Regions from separate parts of the Planococcus maritimus genome, predicted to be linked through region 2. Evidence: a T-box and tRNA genes for the amino acid it is inferred to sense, from the RefSeq annotation. Region 2 holds a T-box; the other holds one or more tRNA genes.

Region 1 (12,520 bases), 760 kb from region 2:
GCATTGCACCGAATTGCAACTCGACCATCCCGTTTCCGGAGAGCGGTTAGCCTTTTCATCTGCCCTCGCAAAGGATATGCGTGCATTGCTTCAGTCATAAAGATGAAAGCGGTCTGGCTGGTAATCCTGTTTTGACGTCACTTGGCAAATCTCCATTTCAGGAAAGCGTAAAGCAGTCAAAGCTCCGCCAAATACGCAACCCGTGTCGATATTGACGCTGTTGTTTTTGAAATAAGGAGTTTCGACTGGGGTATGTCCATAAACAATCCACGGCGTTCCTTTATAGCTTTTCGCCCAGTTGCCGCGAACCGGACGGCCATCGGAATGGTACCTTCCGGTGATTTCGCCATACAAGGCAAACGTAATGATGCGGCGGCTCAGTGCTTCTCCAATCATATCCTGGCGCAACCCGGCGTGCACGACGATCAAATCATCACGCAGTTGAAGATATAAAGGAAGCTTTTCATAAAAACGGATAAATCGTTTTTTGAATTGTTGTTGGGCGCCTTTTTCAAGCAGGCGCCATTCGGCTACGGTCATTTCCAGTCCGTGCAAGAGCTCGACAGGATTGCCCTTGAAAAAACGATAGAGTTTATTGCAATGATTGCCGGGGGAATAATGCAAGATGCCTGCATCTTGCATATCGAACAATAGCTGCAAGACGGCGAGGGATTTTGGGCCACGGTCCATCGCATCGCCGACAAATGCAAGACAACGGCCATCCGGATGCACAGGAAGGCCATTTTCGAATCGGTAGCCGAGCTGTTCGATTAATTCGATCAGCTCATCAAAACAGCCATGGACATCACCAATCACATCAACATTCATAATTCTTCAGCTCCTAACTGCTAATGGCTGATTTTAGTGTACCGCATAAAAAGGAAAAAACTGAAACGATTGAAAGGAGGGAGTATACATGATGGAAGAAACGAAGATCCGTGATGAAGAACTAAACGAAGAATTGATGCATGAACTGCTGCAGCAAGGGGATGTGGAAGCATTCCGAGAAGAGTTTTTATCCCACCATCCATACGACCAGGCAAGCTTTTACGAAAAAGCGGAAGGCGAAACGAGGCAATTGCTCTATCAGTATCTCTCTCCGAAAGAAATGGCGGATATTTTTGAAGCTATTGAAGTAGATGACGACGAATACGAAGATTTGTTTAAAGAAATGGATACGCGCTATGCATCAGACATCTTGTCCTATATGTACACAGATGATGCGGTTGACGTACTGAATGAATTAAACAAAGATCAAGTCGCCAGCTATTTGACGATTATGGATAAGGATTCCGCGCAGCAAATCAAGGACTTGCTGCATTACGAAGAGTATACGGCGGGATCGATCATGACGACAGAGTTTGTCGCCATCCCGAAAAACTCAACTGTGCGTTCTGCCATGAATATCCTGCGCAATGCCGCGCCGAATGCCGAAACCATTTACTATGTCTTTGTCATCGACGAAGACCGTAAATTATCCGGTATTGTGACCTTGCGTGATTTAATCGTAGCTGATGAAGACACGTTAATTGGGTCCATCATGAATGACCGGGTCGTCAGCGTCCAAGTGAGCGAAGATCAGGAAGAAGTCGCGCGCATGATCAAGGACTACGACTTTCTCGCACTGCCGGTCGTCGATTTCCAGGATCACCTGCTCGGCATCATTACGGTCGATGATATCATCGACGTGTTGGATGAAGAGGCGTCCGATGACTACTCTAAACTAGCCGCCGTCTCCGACATGGATACCTTTGACAGGGGGCCATTGACAGCTGCGAAAAAACGCTTGCCGTGGCTTATCTTGCTGACATTTCTCGGTATGATAACTGCAAACTTGATGGGCATGTTCGAAGCGACGCTCGATCAAGTGGCGCTGCTTGCTGTGTTCATCCCGCTGATTGCCGGCATGGCTGGGAATAGCGGTACGCAAGCGCTCGCTGTGGCTGTGCGTGGTATTGCGACAGGGGACATCGAGGAAGAAAGTAAGATGAAGCTATTGTTCCGCGAAGCGGGGACTGGCCTGATTACAGGCGTCATCTGCGGTGTTGTGGTCGTGGGGCTCGTTTATTTTTGGAAATCGGAGTTGGTGATTGGGATGCTGGTCGGCACAGCAGTGGCAAGTTCAATTTTTGTCGCGACGCTAGCTGGTTCGTTTATTCCCTTATTGATTCACCGCATGAAAATCGACCCTGCCGTGGCATCCGGCCCATTTATCACCACGTTGAACGATATCATTTCCATTCTCATTTATTTAGGTTTAGCGACGACTTTTCTAACGAATCTATAGGCAATGAGTAAAATGAAGAAAGATTTTAGAAAGTGCAATTGCACTTTCTTTTTTTATGAGGTAATATTAGTACCAGGTAATAATATTAGGAGGTCTATATATGTCGATTTCATTAAAAGACAAAACATACGTTATCATGGGTGTCGCTAATAAGCGCAGCATTGCATGGGGAATTGCGCGTTCATTGGATGCCGCTGGAGCGAACTTGATCTTTACATATGCAGGGGAGCGCTTTGAAAAATCAGTGCGTGACTTAGTTGCAACACTTGATGGCAATCATGAGCAGATTTTGCCTTGTGATGTGACAAGTGATGAAGACGTCGAAAAATGCTTCCACACCATCGAAGAAAATAATGGCAAAATTGACGGGCTTGCGCATTGCATCGCATTCGCAAAAACGGAAGAATTGTCAGGGGATTTTTCGGATACATCGCGTGAAGGCTTCCTATTGGCGCATAATATCAGTTCTTACTCATTGACGATTGTTTCGAAATACGCGAAACCGTTGATGTCAGAAGGCGGCAGCATCGTAGCCTTGACTTACATTGGTGGAGAACGCGTCATGCCGAACTATAATGTTATGGGTGTGGCGAAAGCTTCACTCGAAATGTCTGTCCGTTATTTGGCGGCAGATCTCGGGAAGCATGATATTCGCGTCAATGCGATTTCATCAGGCCCTATTCGCACATTGTCTTCTAAAGGCGTCAGCGATTTCAACTCGATTTTGCGTGAAATCGAAGAAAAAGCTCCGCTTCGCCGCAATACAACACCTGAAGAAGTCGGCGACACGGCCGTGTTCTTGTTCAGCAATATGTCTCGCGGCATCACCGGAGAAGTGTTGCACGTCGATAGCGGCTACCACGTATTGTAAAAAGGCATAACAAAAACCCTTCCAGATTTTCCGGAAGGGGTTTTTTGTTATAGCGTTTTTTCCATTTGTCGATGCGGAATGCCAGCGTCCATGAATTCAGGTGATACCACATCATAGCCAAGGCGTTCGTAAAATGAAATGGCATGGCTTTGAGAGTTAAGCTGTAAGCGGAAATAGCCGATTGACCGAGCATATTCCTCGAGTTGTTCCATCAGCTCTGCTCCAAAATGATGCCCTCGGTATTCTGATAAAACACAGACGCGCTCGACTTTTCCAACGCCCTGTTCATACTCGCGAATGCGGGCAGCAGCGATTGGTTGTTCCAGTTCATAACCGATAAAATGAGTTGCACTGTCGTCATGCTCATCCATCTCGACATGAAGAGCAACGCCTTGCTCATCGACGAACACTTTTCGGCGAATATCAAAAGCTTGTTCTTTTTCCAGTTCAGTTTCAACGATTTTCACTTTCTGCAATTAAGCTTCATCTCCTGACAAACGGAAGGTGTCGAAGACTGTCCATGAACCATCTTCCAATTGATAGAGCAAGTGGACACGGTCGATCGTCTCTGCGTGGTCAATGCCAGCCATTTTCAATTGGCCGTACACATCAGCATGCTCCGAATCCGATAGTTTTTGTGCGATGGTAATATGGGGCACAAATGGGTGGTCCGGCATGCCGCCAAGAAAATCAGAATGGAGGTCTTCGTGAAGATCCAATAGCTCTTTGGATGGCTCAATTTTGAAGTATAAAGCGTTCGTCACCGGAGTAAACGTGCTGACACGCGTTGCGTGAATGCGGAATGGCTTTTGGCGTTTGGCAATATTGCCGAGTTCTTCAGCCATTGCTTTTACTTCTGAGTCATCTGCTTCAAAAGGCCCTTTTAATGTAATATGGGGCGTGATCAACTCATAATGCGGGTCATAGCGCTTCCGGTAGGAATTCGCCAAATCTTGTAGTTTTTTTGATGGAAATGCTGCAATACCATATTTCATAATCAATAGACCTCCTCATCTAATAAATGTGCTTCTCTTCAATTATATCAAATTGTTCGCTTTGTTACTTGAAAGCCTACATGCCGAAATTCATCAGCAAGGCCCGCTTCAGGTCAGGCTGCCAGAATTTCCATGTATGGTCTCCTTTGAATTCTTCGTAAAACAGGGAAAACCCTTTATTTTTCATCAACTCATTCAACTCGCGATTCGGCGTTAGAAAATCGGCAGTTTCTCCATTGGTTAGCTTCACGTTTGTTTCTTCCGATCCGATGACGTGATAGACCGTAAATGAATTGTTCATCGAAAAGTTCTCGACGGCCTTAATCATTTCAGGTCCAACTTTCGGCGACTGAAGAATGACGCGCCCAAAAATATTAGGGTATTTGAGCGCCGCCATCAAAGAAACGGTCGCTGCCAGCGAATCACCAATCAATGTCCGTCCCATGCCTACTTGGTAGCTAGGATAGTTTTCATCGAGATAAGGCGCTAGCTCATGTGCAAGAAAACGCAAATAAGCACCATGCTGTTCACCGGTCGGTTCGTATTTCCGATTGCGGTCTTCTACGCTTTTATAAGGAATGCCGACGAAGATAATATTTTCGATTTTCTGATTTTCCAGCAGTTCATCGACGACGCGCGGAACACGGCCAAGCTGGAAATAATCCTTGCCGTCGGATGCGATGACGAGGCTGTATTTATAGAGGGGAGAATAGTTTGCCGGCAAGTGGACGAGCACTTGCATCTCTTCTCCCAAGGCATCGCTATAGAGCGTGAAATCTTCTACGCTTCCTTTGTTCATGGTGTTGCCTCCTTCAAAATTCTATTGTACAAAAATTGTAACATATTCCCCTATGCAAGGTATAATGGACAGGAAGACAAATCCAAATAGAGAGAGGGGATGGTATCATGGATGGAGGACATTTCCGTGTGCATTCAGAAGAAGTAACCAAAGCAACCCATGAAGCTTTGGAAAGAAGAGGTGTCACGATTAAAGACATCGCAGAGATCGTGTTGGAAATGCAATTGCCTTATAATGAAGGATTGACTGTAGAACATTGTGCCGAATCAGTCGAAAGTGTCTTGCGCAAGCGAGAAATGCAGCATGCCCTCCTAGTCGGCATTGAACTCGATGAATTGGCCGAACAAGGGAAGTTGTCCCAGCCACTCCAACAAATCGTCGGTTCGGATGAAGGCTTGTTCGGTGTGGATGAAATGATCGGTCTCGGCGCAGTTCTTACGTATGGCAGCATTGCCGTAACAACATTCGGCCATTTGGATAAAAACAAAATTGGCATTATCCATAAGCTCGATACGAAATACGGTGACCACGTCCACACCTTCCTTGATGACCTTGTATCGAGCGTCGCCGCCTGTGCTTCAGCACGTATCGCACACCGTACGCGCGACTTAGAGGAAGAAGGCCGAAGCTTCGAAGATTTGAAACCAGAAGAGACGACACCCGAAACTCACGTGCCTGGAGCAGAAATATAAAAAAAGGGTTTTATTGCCATAAATTTGGTTTGAAACCGATTCCATTGGAAAAAATTAAATTGACAGATGGACAGAAAGTCATGGTATTATGAAGGATGAAAGAAACTATAGATAAAGGGAGGCCGATTTATGTTAAACAAAAAGTTTGGATTCTATGCGACTGTCGCTTTGGCCGGATCCGTATTTCTAGCAGGCTGCGGAGACGATGCAGCAACTGAAGGTGAAGGCGGCGGAGCAGCTGAGCCGGAATTCATTAGTGTGTTGACTGGTGGAACAACAGGAACTTACTATCCGCTAGGCGGAGCGATGGCGACGATCATCGAAAATGAAACAGGCATCGATACGACTGCTGAAGTCTCACAGGCTTCTGCAGCCAATATGACATCACTTGCTGATGGCACAGGCGAAATCGCTTTTGTGCAGACAGATACGGCTTTCTACGCATCTGAAGGTTCGAACATGTTCGAAGGGGAAGTTATCGACAGCGTATCCGCTATCGGAGCACTTTACCCAGAGACAATCCAAATCGTCACGACTGAAGGATCAGGCGTCACGGCGTTTGAAGACTTGGCTGGCAAATCCGTATCTGTTGGCGCACCTGGTTCAGGTACGTATATCAACGCGGAACAATTGCTTGAAATCCACGGCATGACGATGGACGATATCGACGCACAGAACTTGGACTTCGGCGAGTCGCAGGAAAGCTTGCAATCGGGCCAAATTGACGCAGCATTTATCACAGCTGGAACGCCAACGGGTGCAGTTGAAAGCTTGAGTGCCACTTCTGATGTAAACATCGTTCCTGTTGCAGCTGATAAAGCGGCGGAACTAATCGAGAAATACCCATACTATGCTGAAGATGTCGTTCCATCCGGTACGTACGGATTGACTGAAGAAGTTGCGACAGTGTCTGTTTTGGCTATGCTTGTCGTCCAAAACGATATTTCGGAAGATACAGTCTATGACATTACAAAAGCTATTTATGAAAACACAGATCAAATCCAACACGCTAAAGCTGAATTCATCAAATCGGAAACAGCTCTTGATGGCATCGGGATTGACATCCATCCTGGCGCTCAGCGTTACTTCGACGAAGTAAACGAATAAGAATTGATCAGAATAACAGGCGATAAAGCGCAAGCTTTATCGTCGTTATTTATTTTTTGTCGTTAGGGGGACCATCTTGCAGAATAAAAAAGTTCTCAAAATCCTTCTTATGTTAACCATCCTCACCCTTATTTGCTCCGCACTTTTCTTCATCCCATATGAGAAACACTTCGTCTTCATCGATTCGGAAACAAATGAAGTGACAGCGCGCGTTCCAGTTGTTGAAGAGCGCTTTAAGATTCGCTATACGCATTCGATCCATTTATCGGATGTCATCGAAAGTTACCGCCTTGATAAGGACGGGCAATTGGTGATGACAGAACTTGAATACGAAGATTTCAATATCGGCATGCCGTCGAATGCAGGAGAAGGGGAGCGCTTTGTCGAAAAGGACGGGAAATACTTTATTCAAGATATGAAGCGGAAGCTGCCCGAATTCCGATTGCTAGTCGGGGACGTGGACGCGGAACTCGCTTTCCTTATCGCAGGAAAAGAACTCGACTTGAAGAAGAGTTTGGAAAGAGGCAAGATTTACACTTTCCGTGCCCAGCGCCTTTCCATTTATCAGCAATTAGAAGGAGTGAACATCTATGAGTGATAAATTATCGCCAGAAGAAAGAGAAGAGAAAAAACTTCCACCAGAAGATGAGAGCCATATCTCGGAAGAAAAGCAAAAAGAAATTCTTCAGAAATACGATCCGGAGTCGAACACCCGTGATTTATCGGGCATCATCAAACATGTCGTGTTTTTCGGGCTGTTAGCGTTTTCCTTGTTTCAATTGTATACCGCCGTTTTCGGCCAATATACAGCGTACATCCAGCGCTCGGTCCACTTAGGATTTGCGCTGTCGCTCATTTTCATCTTGTTCCCGATGCGCCGCCGGAAAGGCGAGCGTCATAAAGTGGCTTGGTACGATTACATACTCGCCTTATTATCTATCGGTATCGGGGCTTATTGGCCGATCATGTATGATGATTTGGTATTCCGAATCGGCCGTGTGACGGAACTTGATTTGATTGTCGGGATTTTAGCTGTCATTCTGACACTGGAAGCAACGCGTCGGGCCGTCGGGATGCCGATTACAGTCATCGGGATTCTGTTTTTAACCTATGGATTCTTCGGCCCGTATTTCCCAGGATTTTTGCGCCACCGCGGGCAGGATTTGGATTCCTTGATCCAGTTGATGTTCTATACAACGGACGGAATTCTTGGTACACCGATCGGGGTCTCTGCGACGTTCATCTTTACGTTCCTATTATTTGGTTCGTTCTTGGTCAAGACAGGGGTCGGGCAATATTTTAATGACCTTGCCGTGTCATTGGCTGGGAATTTGACCGGGGGGCCGGCAAAAGTGGCCATTTTCTCAAGTGCCCTGCAAGGGACCATTTCAGGAAGTTCAGTCGCAAACGTCGTAACATCGGGATCTTACACGATTCCGATGATGAAAAAGCTTGGGTATAAGAAAGAATTTGCTGGCGGTGTAGAAGCTGCAGCTTCTACAGGCGGCCAGTTGATGCCACCAATCATGGGCGCGGCAGCGTTCCTAATGGTTGAATTTATCGGCGGCGTCACGTACTGGGAAATCGCCAAAGCCGCGGCGATTCCAGCACTGTTGTACTTTACAGGAGTTTGGATCATGACGCATTTCGAGGCGAAACGAATCGGCTTGAAAGGCCTATCGCCTGAAGAAATGCCGGACCGCAAGGAAGTCTTGAAGAAAATTTATCTACTGACGCCAATTCTTGCTATCATCTTGTTCCTGCTGGTCGGGGTGCCAACGATGCAAGCGGCATTGTACGGGATTTTGCTGACGATTTTTGTCAGTGCTTTCAATAAAGAAACACGCCTTGGCTTTAAAGACATCATCAATGCGCTTGTAGACGGTGCCAGAACGGCACTCGCCGTCGCTGCAGCAACTGCTACGGCTGGGATTATCGTCGGAGTCGTCGTTAAAACTGGCCTCGGCTTGTCATTGGCAAACGGCCTCGTTTCGGCATCTGGCGGCAATGTGCTCTTGACATTGTTCTTCACGATGCTTGCAGCAATTGTGCTTGGCATGGGTTCACCGACTACGGCAAACTATGTTATCACGTCTACTATTGCCGCTCCTGCCATCATTACCTTATTGATGGTCGATGAGCCTGCTGGTGCTGCTGTACCGATCGTGGTCGCATTGTCTGCGCATTTGTTCGTTTTCTATTTCGGGATCATCGCAGATATCACGCCTCCGGTTGCGCTCGCAGCCTTCGCAGCTTCCGGTATTTCAGGCGGGGAGCCAATCCGGACCGGGTTCAATGCGGCGAAGTTAGCCATTGCGGCATTTATCATTCCGTATATGTTCGTCTTGTCGCCTGAACTATTGATGATCGATACAACCTGGACCGAATTGATCTGGGTGTTGATTACAGCTATCTCCGGAATGATCGCTATTGGTGCCGGATTGATCGGTTATTGGTACCGGAAGCTCAATTGGATTGAGCGAATCATCACATTTGTGACAGGAATTGCCTTGATTTACCCGGAAGGATTCACGGATCTGATCGGGGCGGCAGTCTTTATCATCTTGTTCGCAATCCAATGGATGTCGAGAGAGAAAAAGACCAAAAAAGCTCAAACGGCATAATAAAAAAGGGGGCTGTCTCATAAGTCCCTAAAATAAAACAGACGGAGAAAAAATTCTTTTTCTCTGTCTGTTTTTGATTTATCGGTGAGGCACCTGAGAGTAGTTGGCTGATGAGAATGGAGACGGCGACTCCAGCGGGAACAGTGACTGAGCTAAGCGAAGGAGCGACGCAAGCCGAAGACCCTGGACTGAGCGAAGCGAGGGAAGCGGCTAAGGCCGTGCCCGCGGAAAGCGTCCGTCGAAATGGACATCAGCCATTTCTTTAGAAGAAAAGAGACTGCCCCTCTTTTTTTGTTTTGGGCAATAATAAAAAACACCAGCCGGAAAACCGGCTGGTGTTTGTGCAGCGCGTAGCATGCATTTGATGATTCCTACTGGGCTCGAACCAGCGACCTCTACCCTGTCAAGGTAGCGCTCTCCCAGCTGAGCTAAGGAATCGCAATCTCAAGGACATTTATTATTATATATCCCCGTTTTAAAAAAGACAATAGCTTTTGTAAAAAAACTTTTAGCTTTTTAGAAACCAGCTTTTTTGGTTAGCTATCCAAGAAAATGCTCCATTCGATAGTCGTCCGGTCTCCAATTACAGACCAGCATTCTAACGCTGCGCCCGTTCCGTCCAGCGGATTAAACTCCAACGCCAATCTGGCAAATAGCGGTCCCCAAAATGGAGCAGGTACTTTTTTGATGAGCGGGATGCGCAGTGGCCAATGAAGTTCTGGCCCATTTTGAAATTCACGGCCCGCCAATTTCAATGAGCTATGTAAGTCATTTAAGGCTCCACTAGGCTCGATATGTAAATAAAATCGCTCGCCATCTTTTGAAAATCCAATATCGCTGGCATGAAAATCTGGTGCCGCAATAGTAGAAACAATTGGTTCTAGTGCTGCCTTCAATTGAAGCGGGGCGGTCTGTTCAAAAGCTAGCAGCGGAATGTGTGGCAATTGAAGCGCCGGTGTGGCATTCGGCTGGCGCAGCTGGTTTTGAAGGCCTTCGATTACTGCAGAGCTGCGGTAGTCAAGGCGCAGGACAAGCAATTGCATGATATTCCTCCTCTTATTATTGGCCGGAATTGCGGAAACCGGCGTCTCTTGCTTGTTGTTCTGTGCAGAACCATTGTTCAGGATTGGTGCCTTCATAAGATGGAGAGCCAGGCAGGTGATAGATTTTATTGCCGCTTCGGTTTATATTGCCTTTGATGCGGCAGTCGTCATCCGTATCGATGCTAGTTGCTTCTGTTTGTTGATAAGCATCTGCATTGAATCCACGGTCTGTCGAATAATTTTCAAATTCCCAAATGCCGATTTCTGCATCCTTTGCTTCGGCTTCGGCCTCACGGAATTGATCGACATAGCGCGTGTTTGGCGGGAAAACATAAGCGACACGAGCGAATCCTTCTTCAAGCAATTGTTCCTGTACGCTCTCCCCATCCGCGTAAAAATACGCGAGTAAGCGATCATAGTCGTCAAAGCGATCGCCGTCATCGAACTCAATTTCGATTTCCTCGGCCTGTTCAAGCAGTTCGCGGTTGCGCTCTGTCGCTTCTTGGCCGAGTGGCTGCTCGCCGAACCTAGGGTGGTTGGTTTCCGGTGTGTCGACTAGTAAATAACGCACCGTCGTTTCGTTCCCCTCATAGATAATCTTAACCGTATCTCCATCGATGACCTGGGTGATTTCTACAGCCGTTCTGCCTTCAGTATTCACCGTGTCGGCGCTCTCAGAAAAAGTACAGCCTGACAATAATAGCAAGCTGATGAGTAAGATGAATGGTTTCATGGCAATCCCTGCTTTCTATATCGAATTATAGCGAAAACCATTGCAAGCGACAATGCACGGACCGGATTCCATCAAAAAGCGCTTGCTCCGCATCGATCCGGATCAAGCGCTGCTATGTATATGCGAATTGTTTAGGCATCTTATTGTTCCAAAGTATTTGTGGATTCTCCGAAGTATAACAGGCTGTCTTCGTTGATTGTTTCCAGCTTTTCTTTGTCGACGCCCATTTCCAATGTGCCCGTAAAAATCGGCTCCCACCAGTTTTTCTGTTCGTTCATGATGATTCCTCCCATTCTTTCCGAATGTAATTGTTTGACTATTCTATACCCCACAAGGTTACACTTATAAACAATGAAATGAAAAAGGAGCGATGGCTTTGATAGCGATTGGAATTATAGGCGCTGGAATCGTAGGGGAACGTATCATCAAACAAATCCAGCAAAACGACGTAGCACAGATTAAAGCCGTTTTTGACACCAATGTGGACAGACTAAACTTTATCGAACAGCAATACGGAATACCGGTCACCGATTCTTTAGACGAATTGTTCCAAGCCGACATTGACTGGGTGTATATTGGCACGCCGCCGAATAGCCATGCCGAGCTTGCAGAAACGGCAGCGAGAAGAGGTTTGCACACTTTGTGTGAAAAGCCACTTGCTCATGACGCGCAGGCAGCCCAAGCGATGGCGGAATCTGCGACAAACAACCGAATCCACACTGCCATGCATTTTCCGTTGATGTATTCGCCGATTGTGCGCGACATGGCTATTCGCATTAAAAGTGGGGATATTGGCAAAATTCGCCGCATCGAATTGCACACCGTCTTTCCTGTGTGGCCACGGCCGTGGCAGCAAAATCCATGGATCGGCTCAAGAGATCAGGGAGGCTTTGTCCGCGAAGTGTTCCCTCATTACCTCCAGTTGATGCACCGCCTGTTCGGCACATTAGATATTGCTGCGCATCAAGCAGATTTTCCGGAAGACGCCGGAAAATGTGAAACCGGGATTATCGCCCATGGCAAGACTCAACAAGGATCGCCGTTTCTACTGTCCGGCATGAGTGGTGCCGGGCAAACGGAGTTGCTGCAATTCAAAGTGTACGGAGAAGATGGTGTGCTGACGCTTGAAAACTGGTCGCGTTTGTACCGGGAAGAACAAGGGAAAACACGTGTGGAAGTGCAAACGGAAACAATCGTGCCTTCGCTATTTGAAGAAATGGAAGAACAATCGACGTTTCTCGTCGGTTTCGATGAAGGATTAGTCGTTCAGCGATACATTGATCAATTATTGCAAGAACCCACAGGAGGTAATCAATCGTGAATTTTACAGCGAATGACGTAGAGGATATGATCGCCGACCAACGCGGCT
Region 2 (12,520 bases):
TGGCCGACATAGATTTCGCCGGTTTCATTATGGTACCAAGCCGGGATTTGATGGCCCCACCATAATTGACGGGAGATGCACCAGTCGCGGATATTTTCCATCCAGTGCAAATACGTTTTCTCAAAACGATCCGGCACAAAGTTGACGCCGCCTTCGCTCTTCTGGCTATCAACAGCCGCTTTCGCAAGTGGCTGCATGTCTACGAACCATTGCGTCGATAGATACGGTTCGACAACGGCGCCGCTGCGCTCGGAATGTCCGACTGAGTGCAAATGTTCTTCGATTTTGAACAAAACATCCATGTCCTGCAAGTCTTTAATGATCGCTTTACGGCATTCAAAGCGGTCCATGCCTTCGTACTTGCCGGCATTTTCGTTCATGGAACCGTCTTCGTGCATGATCAGAACGCGTTCCAGGTTATGGCGATTGCCAATTTCAAAGTCGTTCGGGTCATGTGCAGGGGTAATCTTGACAGCGCCGCTTCCGAACTCACGGTCTACATACTCATCGGCAACAATGTCAATTTCACGGCCGACAATCGGCAAGATGACTTTTTTGCCAATTAAATGCTGATAGCGCTCATCTCTTGGATGAACCGCTACCGCTGTATCGCCGAGCATCGTCTCTGGACGCGTCGTTGCGATTTCAATATGTCCCGACCCGTCTGCAAGCGGATAGCGCATATGGTAAAACGCGCCTTGGACGTCTTTGTAAATTACTTCGATATCGGAGATTGCCGTTTGTGTCGCCGGGTCCCAGTTGATGATGTATTTGCCGCGGTAGATCAATTTCTTTTCGTACAATTTGACGAATACTTCGCGCACCGCTTTAGACAAGCCATCGTCTAAAGTGAAACGCTCACGTGAATAATCAAGTCCTAGGCCAAGCTTCGACCATTGCTGGCGGATATGGCCTGCGTATTCTTCTTTCCATTTCCATGACTCTTCAAGAAACGCTTCACGGCCCATGTCGTGGCGTGAACGCCCTTCTTCTTTCAATTTCCCTTCTACTTTTGCCTGTGTCGCGATGCCAGCATGGTCCATCCCCGGTAGCCACAATGCATCATAGCCTTGCATACGCTTCATGCGTGTCATGATGTCTTGTAAAGTGGTATCCCATGCATGGCCTAAATGCAATTTGCCGGTTACGTTTGGCGGCGGAATGACGATCGTGTACGGCGTCTTGCCGCTTTCGGGTTTTGCTTCGAAGAACTTATTGTCCACCCACCAGTCGTAACGCCCTTGTTCGATTGCCTGCGGTTCGTATTTCGTTGATAATTGCTTGCTCATCCAAATTCCTCCTCTTGGCCAACACACGGCACATATTCTGTCGAACTTAAAAATGAATACAAAAAAACTCCTGTCGTCTCGTAAAGGACGAAGGAGTTTTTCGCGGTACCACCTTTATACACAGGCAGAATTCGCCTGGCTCTCAAGTTCGATAACGGATTCGCATCCGGTTCCCGCTACTCATTTCACGGCAACTGCTCCGAGGTGACATTCAAATGCGGTCCATGAAAGCCTCTCACCACTCGGCTCTCTCTCTGAAATGTTCCCGGCATTTTACTATCCTCATCTACGCATCTATATCCTATTAAGCTTATTGTACTCAATAGCCTGATTTAGCGTCAAGCTTTTTCACGTAGTAAGAAACGAGTGGCGCGGCGACGAGGAGAATAAAGAACAAACGGAACAAATGAAAGCTTGTCACAAGCGGCACATCCGCCCCAGCTTCGAGTGCTGTGATGGTCATCTCCGCCATGCCACCGGGCGCTGCACTCAAAAAGAAATCGAGAAATAGATACTCCGGCAAAAGCAGCTCTAAGCCATAAGCGAGACCTGCCGAAAACGCGATGAGCAACACAGTATTTAGGAAAACGGCACCCGCAATCCGGCCGTCCATGGAATCGCCAAGCTTTTCCATCGACAAGCCAAGATGCGTCCCGATGAGTACTTGCGCGACGATGACGACAAGGCTCGGCAAGTCGACTAAATCACTGCCGGTTAAAGTTTGGACGAGTGCCATCGCCAAAACGGGCGCCATTAACTCACGAGCTGGAAAGGAAATGCGTTTCATGATCCAGTACAACACATAACCAACGACCAGGGCGATGCCAAACGCATAAGGCGAGAACCGAAAGCTCGCTTCCGTCATATCACCAGGCACGCGTCCCGACAAGAATCCTGCGGCAAGCGGCACGGTAAACACGATGAGCAAGATGCGAAAGGTCTGCATGACCGAAACAACAGTGACATTGGCCGATTTCACTTCTTCAGCGATCAGCACCATTTGCGACAAGCCCCCCGGCATTGAACCGAGCAAGGCTGTCGACATGGTTACGCGCGTCATGCGTTGAAACAACAGGCCAAGCAGTAAGGAAAATGCGACAACCGCAATGGTCATCACGAACATATACGGCAGATCTGCCCCCATCAGCAGCACCGCCTCTTGCGTGAATGCTGCCCCGATCTGGACACCGAGCAGCAATAATCCCAGTGTCCGGAATACTTTTGGCCAGCGGAAGTTCATATCGGTCAGTTGCCGTAAGATAAGAAAAGCTGCCATCGGCCCTAACAGCCAGGGCAGAAACAAGCCGGTCAAGCTAAACAAAAAGCCAGCTGTAAGCGCAATGGCCAAAGTGAGTAGAAATGATTTCACAGCGTTACCAACTTTCACTAAACAAAATTCACATTAGTTTTATATTACCAGACTATCACAAAGAAATAGACCTTCTCGAAAATAATAAAGCCTAGTCGATGTAAAGCACTACTGCTAAACCATGAGCTTTATAAATTAATAATCTTCAAAACACAGGTTAAATTTATTCACAAAAAACCGCCCTCATAAGCCATTTTAACTGGCCTGTGAGGACGGAATATTTCACTTATCGGGCCAACTTCGCAAACACGTTATGGAATGCTTGAACTGTGCGCTCGATATGTTCAGGTGTATGGGCAGTCGATAGGAACATGCCCTCAAACTGAGATGGCGGCAAGTAAATGCCTTCTTCCGTCATCAAACGGTAGTACTCCGCAAACAACTCCAGATCGGAACTCGAAGCCGTTTCAAAGTTCGTCACTTCCTCGTTCGTGAAGAAAAAGCCGATCATCGAACCAGCACGGTTAACCGTATGCGGGATATTGTATTTTTCAGCAGCTTCACGGAACCCTTTTTCTAGCTCATCACCACGTTTAACGAATGTTTCGTAGCTTGATTCGTCAAGATGGGATAAAGTCTCAAAGCCTGCACGCATGGCGAGCGGGTTACCCGACAACGTACCTGCCTGATAAATAGAACCGCTTGGTGCCACTTGTTCCATGATTTCGCGCTTGCCGCCGAATGCGCCGACTGGCAATCCGCCGCCGATGACTTTGCCAAGGCAAGTCATATCAGGCGTCACGTTATAATGCCCTTGAGCGCAATTGTAACCGACGCGGAAGCCGGTCATGACTTCATCGAAGATTAAAACGGTGCCGTTTTCATGCGTCAAATTGCGCAACTCTTGAAGGAATCCTTCAGTTGGCGGCACAACACCCATATTGCCGGCAACCGGCTCGACGATTACTGCTGCTAAGTCGTCGCCGAATTCACGGAATGCGAGACGCACGCTTTCCAAATCATTGTAAGGCACCGTGATGGTGTTTTTCGCAACTGATTCCGGAACGCCTGGTGAATCGGGCAAACCGAGTGTCGCGACACCCGATCCTGCTTTGATCAATAGGCTATCGCCATGGCCGTGGTAGCAGCCTTCAAATTTCAGGATCTTGTTGCGTCCGGTATAGCCACGCGCTACGCGAAGTGCGCTCATCGTTGCTTCAGTACCGGATGAGACCATGCGGACCATTTCGATCGACGGCACGCGCTCTTGCACTAGTTTCGCCATATCGTTTTCGAGGATCGTCGGTGCGCCGAAAGACGTACCGAGCGTTGCCTGCTCCTGGATCGCTTGAACCACTTCAGGATGGGCATGGCCAAGAATCAGCGGCCCCCACGACAAAACGTAATCGATATACGTATTGCCATCGATATCGGTAATGGTTGCGCCGTTTCCGGATTGCATGAAAATGGGTTCCATATTGACCGATTTAAATGCGCGTACCGGGCTATTGACGCCGCCTGGCATTAATGGTTTTGCTTCTGTGAATGCTTGTTTAGAATTTTCGTATCCCATCTTATTTCCCCTCCAACCAGCGTACCGCATCTTTTGCGTGGTACGACATGAGAATGTCTGCCCCAGCACGTTTCATGCTGAGCAAAGTTTCAAGAACGATTTTCTCTTCATCAACCCAGCCGTTTTGCGCGGCTGCTTTGACCATGGCGTATTCGCCGGAAACATTGTAAGCGACAATTGGAATATCGAAGTTATCGCGGACTTCACGAATAATATCAAGATAAGACAGTGCCGGTTTAACGATCATGAAATCTGCGCCTTCATTGACATCGGATGATGCCTCGCGAAGTGCTTCCATGCGGTTGGCCGGATCCATCTGGTAAGTTTTGCGGTCGCCGAATTGAGGCGTTGAATGGGCTGCCTCACGGAATGGCCCGTAGTATGCAGAGGCGTATTTCACACCATATGACATGATTGGAATATGGCTGAATCCAGCTTCATCCAGGCCGTAGCGAATCGCTGCTACAAAGCCGTCCATCATATTCGACGGCGCAATGATATCTGCCCCAGCTTTCGCTTGAGACACAGCCGTGCGAGCCAATAGATCAAGCGACTCATCGTTCAAGATAACGCCGTCTTCGATCACACCGCAATGGCCGTGATCTGTATATTGGCACAAGCACGTATCAGCAATGACGACGAGTTCCGGGTGGCGCTGTTTCGCAAAACGGATCGCTTCTTGTGTGATCGCGTGGTCATGATACGCTTGTGAACCAACCGGGTCTTTATCTTTCGGCACACCGAAAAGAATAACGGACGGAATGCCGAGCTCGACCACTTCGTCCAACTCTTCGCCAAGGCGATCAATCGAGTAGTGGTAGACGCCTGGCATAGAAGAAATTTCTTTTTTATATTCTTCGCCTTCTACGACAAAAATCGGGTAAATGAAATCCTCTTTTTGAATTGAGGTTTCACGGACCATGGCACGAAGATTGGCAGAACCGCGCAAACGGCGATGGCGATCGAATTTCAAGTCTTTCATAAACTGCAACTTCCTTTCGCTATTGACTGGATGATTTCAAGATACGTATAGGTTTCCGGGCGGAAATCAACGTCTCCTCCCGCTTCCACTATGGCTCTTTCAGTAATATGGCCGATCGCAGCAGTCCGAATGCCCTTAAAATTTCCTCCGGCCTCCGTATAAGCAGCAACTGCCGACGGGCTGGCGAAAATAATCGTGACATCGGACATTTCAGCGAGCGCTTGTGCATTGCTGTGTTTTTTGACCGTGTCGTAAACGGTCCATTCATCGATTTCAAGAGACATCGACAAGATCGTGTCTTTCGCAAGAGCGCCCCTGACAAACAAACAGCGTTCCTTGCCGGCGATGTCCGGGAATTCCCGAACAAAAACATCGGCACTGAACGTTGTTGGGATGAAGTCGACTGAATAGCCGTTCGCTTCAAGCATTTCAGCGGTCTTGTCGCCGACAGCCGCAATTTTCGCTGAGGTTTTAGGGCGCAGCTTGCAAAATGCCTCCGCGCTGTTGCGGCTCGTGAAAATGAGCCAGCCGTAACGGCCGAAATCAGGTGCTGAAGTATCTCGCAGCACCGTTTCGATCAGCGGAAAATACTCTACTTGCGCCCCTATCTGCTGGGCCAGTTCCGCCGCTTCTTTCGGCAGGCGGCTGCCGGTAAAAATGATGACCGGTTTTTTCTTATACATTGCTCTCGGCAATGACGCGTTGAATCAAATCATAGCCGCCTTGAGCACTGATTTTTTCAGCCACAATGCGTCCCGCTTCAACCGGGTCTTTGCCTGCTGCGGATTCTTTGTACACTTGGTCAGCTTCAGGAGAAGAAATCAATCCAGTAAAAGAAACTTCATCTCCAGAGACTGTCGCATATCCTGCAATCGGCACTTGGCAGCTGCCATTCATGTCTTTTAGGAATTTACGTTCTGCCGTTACGGCAAGCTCTGTTTCTTTATCCGTTATTTTCGCCAATTCTGCTAGAAGCTCTTCGTCGCCTTCGCGGCATTCAATAGCGAGTGCTCCTTGGCCGATTGCTGGCAGACAATCTTCTGTTTTCATGAATTCGGTAACGATATCATCGCCCCAGCCCATACGTTTCAGGCCGGCTGCTGCCAGGATAATGGCATCGAAATCGCCTGCATGGAGCTTCGAGAGGCGTGTATCGATATTGCCACGGATCCACTGGACATCAAGGTCCGGGCGCAACAACAGAAGCTGTGAGCTGCGTCGCAAGCTGCTTGTGCCTACAACTGCACCGACTGGCAAATCCATCAATTTTACGTGGTCATTCGAGATAAACGCATCGCGTGGGTCTTCTCGGTCGGGAATACAGCCAATCGTTAACCCTTCAGGAAGAACGGCTGGCATATCTTTCATGCTGTGGACGGCAAAATCAATTTCTTTGGCATAGAGCGCTTCTTCGATTTCTTTAACAAACAGCCCTTTGCCTCCGACTTTTGATAATTGCACATCCAGGATGCGGTCGCCTTTTGTGACGATTTCTTTGATTTCGAACTCGAACGGCGCACCTGCCGCTTTCATTTTGTCGATAAATTGATTGGTTTGCGTCAACGCAAGTTTACTTCTTCTTGACCCTACAATGATTTTTCTCAACTGAATCCTACCTTTCTATTAATACCAAAAATGAAATTCCGATAACCGGCTGCCGAAAAAGAAATTAAGCAGCAATAACAAAAACGCATATAGATGAGCCCAGGCATAATTCATGCCATTCAAATTCCCTCTGCGATGGCGCCATAAAATGAAGCTATAGACAATCAGCAGAACGAACGAACCCACAATTTTGACATCTAACAAAGAAAACTCTTCTAGCGATACGATAGCCCATTGAAATCCAAGCACTAGCGACACAAACAGCATCGGAATCCCAATTAAAATAGAGATCGTCATGCCTTGCTCGGTCTGCCCGAGTGACGGCAAGCTGCTCCACTGCTTGGTCCATTTCTTTTGCTTCAATAGCCGATACAATAGTAAATGCAATGCGGAAAAGACGAATGACAATGAAAATGCAGCATAAGACAAGATGGCGAAGGTGATGTGGATGAACAATAACTCCGACACCAATGCCTCCCCGACCGGCGACCGTTCGATTTGCACCGGCGCAAATGTGTGGATAACCATAAAGATGAATCCGATAATATTGATCAAGAATACCGCAAAGTCGAAACGGTAAAAAATCCGCAAGACGAGCGATAGCGTAACCAATAGCCACGCATAAAAATAAATGCCTTCAAACAAAGTCAGTACCGGGAAGCGCTGCGTCTCGACGATATACAGCACTAGAAACACGGTCTGCAATAACCATACGGCCCCAAGAAGTGACATGGCGACGCGGATAGCTTTTTTCGTAGTATATAAATAATCGACAAAATAAAAGACAAGGCTGATAGCATATAGTATAACCATAGCTTCGTGCAGCCTTGCCATTGTTATATCAGCCATCCTATTCCCCTTCGTTTCCATAATTAAAGGCGTTTCGCCTCTATATTTTAACATATAGATTCGAAAACGCCTCATTATAAGATAGCCCTGTCCCGCATTCGCGGCATGAGCGGGTCATTTACAGCGATGGAGATGAAAACCCATGCCAGTTGAAGATGTGTTTAGACAGTGTAGCCTGGATTTTCCTGTGCTTGGAGCGATTCCTGTTGCTTTTCAAGGCGTGCTCGCTCCGCTTTTTGACGCGTCGCAAGTGCTTGTTTTTCACGCTGTTCTTCGACTTCTTCTTCGATGCCAAAAATCTGCATGAACATCTCAAGCTGCTCGCGTGATTTTTTCGCTGTTCCCATTTCCTTAGCTTGCAAAATCGGCTCTTTCAACAATTGGTTGATGATGGATTTCGTATGCTTATTGAGAATCTTTTTCTCGCGGTCCGTCAAATCCGGCATTTTGTTCTCGATGCTTTCCATCGTTTCTGCCTGGATCCCGAGCGCTTTTTCACGCAATGCCGAAATAACCGGTACAACGCCAAGTGTGCCGAGCCAGTCGTTAAATTGCTCTGCTTCTTGTGTGATCATGACGGCAATTTGCTTCGCCGCCCGTTCGCGTTCTGCAAGATTTGCTTCAACGATGCCTTGCATATCATCGATGTCATAGAGGAAAACATTTTGCAGGTCACCGATGCGCGGATCCATATCACGCGGTACTGCGATATCAACCATGAACAAAGGTTTGCCTTTTCTAAGCTTCTCGACAAACTGCATCAATTCCAAATCAATCACGAAATCTGTCGAACCGGTAGAGGAAATGAGGATATCCGCTTCCAGTAATGCGCATTGCAATTGGTTTAATGGTTTTGCCGTTCCGCCGAATTTGTCGGCGAGCACTTCTGCTTTCTCAAAGGTGCGGTTGATGACTGTAATGCGGTCTGCCCCGCTGCCTTGCAGGTTCTTGATGGCGAGTTCGCCCATTTTGCCTGCACCTAGAATGACAACATGTTTGTTCTTCAATGAACCGAAGATTTTCTTGCCAAGCTCGACCGCTGCATAAGAAACTGATACGGCATTCTCGCCAATTGCTGTTTCGTTATGCGCACGCTTCGCTAGCGTCACCGCTTGCTTGAACAATTGATTGAAGACAGTTCCAGTTGTGCCGATTTCCTGTCCTGCGAGGAAACTGGATTTCACTTGACCGAGAATTTGCGTCTCGCCAAGGACCATCGAATCGATGCCGGCAGTGACACGGAACAAATGATCAATCGCTTCGTCCTGTTCATGAAGGAACAAATACTGGGAGAACTGCTCCATCGGAATATCGAAATAGGAAGCCAAAAATTGCTTCACGTAAAAACGACCGGTATGCAATTGGTCCACAACGGCATAAATCTCCGTCCGGTTGCATGTCGATACGATGACATTCTCCAATATGCTTTTTTGTTGTTGCAGGGCTTGCATCGCTTGCGGAAGCTCGCTTTCGATGAACGACAGCTTCTCACGAATGGATACAGGCGCTGAACGGTAATTGACCCCGACTACGAGTGTATGCATGGGTTTAAAACACCTTTCGCGTTCAATATTTCATTTCCCTAAGTATACCACTTTTTCATTCGATTATGCCTGCGATTTTGTGAACAAGGCATGAACCTAATCGATTTTCACTATATGCTCTATGCGTTTCCGCAATGGAAACTCTAGATTATAATCATTCTAAACTTAATCCAATTACAATTCTAGCAAAGCGATTATCGAGTCACAAGTATAACGCTTGTAGTCGGAATTAACTGTGAACTGTCGCCCAATGAATGGTGAATTTCCTAGTGTTGAATTAGGAAAAAGGTATGTGAGTTATCGAATTTTAATAGGAAATGTATGTGGTGGAGATTTCGCTTCAAGGGGAAGCTTTAGGCCCGCAGGATACGGGTCATGCAGCCGATGCGACAGGACGAATGTTCTTCTCGGCTTATTGCGGGAGGCATGCCCTAAGCGGGAGGCGGCGGCTACTAGACGAAATAATCACAGCCGATTCATCTCGCTATCAAGCCCAGCTAAGCTGCCTCATCAGTGGATGAAACCAACAAACAGTGACACTACCTCGCAAATAAAATCTAATGAAATCAACAAGCCGAACCGCGCACAAACCCGTGCTCCCACATCTGCGAGCAGATGCGTCGCAAATAAATGGGCTTAACTTCCTTTCGCCCATTCATTGGCTAGCCGGAGCAATGAGACAAGTGTTCTTCTTGTCTTATTGCGGGAGGCATGCCCCAAGCGGGAGGCGACTACTTTATGAAGAAATAACCAACGAGCCATTCATCTCGTTCACATATATCAGCTAATCATTATACAAAAAACAAGACCCGGAAAATCAATGATTTTCCGGGTCTTGTTTTATTTAAAGCCAGCCATACAAATAGCTTGCTAGCTTACATGCGTTTTTCGATTTCCTCCCAGGCGGCTTCTTGGCCGAGCCCAGTTTCGGAAGAAAAGACGATTAATGGATCGCCTTTCTCCATATCCAGTCCTTCACGGACGATTTTCTTATGCTTGTCCCATTTGCCTTTCGGGATCTTGTCCGCTTTTGTCGCGATAATGATACACGGGATGTCGTAATGCTTCATGAAATCGTACATCATCTGATCATCTTTGCTCGGTGGATGGCGCAAGTCGACGATTTGAATTACTGCGCGCAATTGCTCACGGCTTGTGATATACGTCTCAATCATCTTGCCCCAGGCCTCGCGTTCACTTTTCGATACTTTCGCATAGCCGTATCCTGGAACGTCGACAAAAAATAAGTCCTCTTCGATTTTGTAAAAGTTCAAGGTTTGTGTTTTGCCCGGCTTGGACGAAATACGCGCCATGCTTTTACGCCCGATCAACTTATTGATAAAAGATGATTTCCCGACATTTGAACGTCCTGCGAGTGCAAACTCGGGAAGTTCAGTTTCCGGGTACTGCGCTGGACGAACCGCGCTGATCACCAGTTCTACGTTATGAACCTTCATTGTTTAGCTCCTTCCAGCGCAATTTCGAGCGCTTGTTCCGCTTGGCTGACGAGATGGAATTCCAATTCTTCGCGGATGGTCTCCGGAATATCGTCGAGGTCGCGTTCATTTTCTGCAGGAACGATGATTGTCTTCAATCCTGCACGATGAGCGCTCAATGTTTTCTCTTTCAGGCCGCCAATCGGCAAGACGCGTCCGCGGAGCGTAATTTCACCTGTCATGCCGACATCACGGCGCACTGGCCGCTTCGTCAGCGCCGAAACGAGCGCTGTCGCAATTGTCACACCGGCAGATGGGCCGTCTTTTGGAACGGCTCCTTCCGGCACGTGAATATGGATATCATGCGCTTCTTGGAAATTCGGATCGATACCGAGCGACTCCGCTTGAGCACGGACGAATGACAACGCCGTTTGCGCGGACTCTTTCATGACATCGCCCAGTTTGCCTGTCAATTGCAGCTTGCCTTTACCTGCAGACAATGACACTTCGATTTGCAGAGTGTCTCCACCGACAGCGGTGTATGCGAGACCCGTTGCCACGCCAATTTGATTTTGCGTTTCAGCCACGCCGTAACGGAATTTTTTCTTGCCGAGATAACTCTCGACTTCTTCCGCGCCGACCGTCACCTGCTCTTTTTCTTTCGAGACGATCTGTTTGGTCACTTTTCGGCATACAGAAGCAATTTGACGCTCCAATCCGCGCACGCCGGCTTCACGTGTGTAATAGCGGATCATCGAGACGAACGCGTCTTCTTGGAAGTCTAATTGCTCCGGCGTTAAGCCGTGTTCTTTCAATTGTTTAGGCGCCAAATGATTGTTGGCGATCAATTTCTTCTCCAGTTCCGTATAGCCGGCAATCGAAATGACTTCCATGCGGTCACGCAATGGACCTGGAATCGATCCAAGGTCATTCGCTGTCGCTATGAACAACACATTCGACAAATCATAGCTTTCTTCGATGTAATGGTCGCTGAAGGAATTGTTCTGTTCCGGATCCAATACTTCGAGCATTGCAGACGACGGGTCACCGCGAAAATCGTTAGACATTTTGTCAATTTCATCTAACAAGAAGACCGGGTTAACGGTGCCGGCTTTTTTCATCCCTTGAATGATGCGTCCTGGCATTGCCCCCACGTATGTGCGGCGATGGCCCCGGATTTCGGATTCATCGCGCACACCACCGAGTGAGATACGGACAAAATTACGGTCGAGTGAATCAGCAATCGAACGGGCAAGTGAAGTTTTCCCGACGCCTGGAGGACCTACAAGACAAAGAATCGGCCCGCGCAGCGATTTGGTCATTTGCTGGACAGCTAAATACTCAAGCACGCGTTCTTTTACTGTTTCAAGACCGTCGTGATCGCGGTTCAGCACATCTTCAGCGTAATTAATGTCCAAACGATCTTCTGTCGTTTCAGACCATGGAATCGTTACAAGCCATTCAATATAATTACGGATGATGCCACTTTCCGCTGCAGCTGAAGGCAATTTCTCGTAACGGTCCAATTCCTTGAACGCTGTTTTCTCGGTTGATTCAGGCATACCCGCTTCTTCAATGCGTTTTTTCAAGTCGGCGACTTCTGCGCCTTTGCCGTCTTTATCGCCCAGTTCTGTTTGGATCGCTTTCATTTGTTCGCGCAAATAAAACTCTTTTTGGGTTTGTTCCATCGCTTTTTTTACACGGTCGTTGATGCGTTTCTCAATATCTGCCACTTCTTGCTCGTTATGCAAACGGCTAATCAATAGCTCAAGGCGTTTCGTGACATCGAAAGTTTCGAGTACTTCCTGCTTGGCCGGCAATTTTAAGGAAAGATGCGAGGCAATCATATCTGCTAAACGGCCCGGCTCTTCGATATCTGCTACTGTATTGAAAGTTTCAGTCGTCACTTTCTTCGAGCCCTTGCCAAAGATTT

The links. The T-box of region 2 lies ahead of BBI11_RS06915 (valine--tRNA ligase). A T-box ahead of a tRNA ligase gene usually reads a tRNA of that ligase, here a tRNA-Val.
Region 1: it has a tRNA-Val gene. The T-box ahead of BBI11_RS06915 (valine--tRNA ligase) is inferred to sense a tRNA for this amino acid. The anticodon was not compared.

The regions. Positions count from the first base shown of each region.
Region 1 is NZ_CP016538.2:2,122,020-2,134,539, reverse strand. Features, by position in the region: gene BBI11_RS10750 (RluA family pseudouridine synthase) at 1-100, shown strand, start outside; gene prpE (bis(5'-nucleosyl)-tetraphosphatase PrpE) at 91-828, opposite strand; gene mgtE (magnesium transporter) at 917-2,287, shown strand; gene fabI (enoyl-ACP reductase FabI) at 2,388-3,158, shown strand; gene BBI11_RS10730 (GNAT family N-acetyltransferase) at 3,206-3,634, opposite strand; gene BBI11_RS10725 (YjcG family protein) at 3,635-4,153, opposite strand; gene BBI11_RS10720 (alpha/beta hydrolase) at 4,230-4,952, opposite strand; gene BBI11_RS10715 (phosphatidylglycerophosphatase A family protein) at 5,060-5,644, shown strand; gene BBI11_RS10710 (TAXI family TRAP transporter solute-binding subunit) at 5,774-6,751, shown strand; gene BBI11_RS10705 (DUF1850 domain-containing protein) at 6,861-7,349, shown strand; gene BBI11_RS10700 (TRAP transporter permease) at 7,342-9,375, shown strand; tRNA gene BBI11_RS10695 (tRNA-Val) at 9,741-9,813, opposite strand; gene BBI11_RS10690 (hypothetical protein) at 9,912-10,418, opposite strand; gene BBI11_RS10685 (thermonuclease family protein) at 10,435-11,151, opposite strand; gene BBI11_RS16485 (hypothetical protein) at 11,292-11,429, opposite strand; gene BBI11_RS10680 (Gfo/Idh/MocA family protein) at 11,522-12,472, shown strand; gene BBI11_RS10675 (aldehyde dehydrogenase) at 12,469-12,520, shown strand, end outside.
Region 2 is NZ_CP016538.2:1,363,761-1,376,280, reverse strand. Features, by position in the region: gene BBI11_RS06915 (valine--tRNA ligase) at 1-1,289, opposite strand, end outside; T-box leader at 1,370-1,587, opposite strand; gene BBI11_RS06910 (AbrB family transcriptional regulator) at 1,609-2,658, opposite strand; gene hemL (glutamate-1-semialdehyde 2,1-aminomutase) at 2,885-4,171, opposite strand; gene hemB (porphobilinogen synthase) at 4,173-5,153, opposite strand; gene BBI11_RS06895 (uroporphyrinogen-III synthase) at 5,150-5,836, opposite strand; gene hemC (hydroxymethylbilane synthase) at 5,829-6,758, opposite strand; gene ccsA (cytochrome c biogenesis protein CcsA) at 6,777-7,607, opposite strand; gene hemA (glutamyl-tRNA reductase) at 7,769-9,151, opposite strand; gene yihA (ribosome biogenesis GTP-binding protein YihA/YsxC) at 10,027-10,608, opposite strand; gene lon (endopeptidase La) at 10,605-12,520, opposite strand, start outside.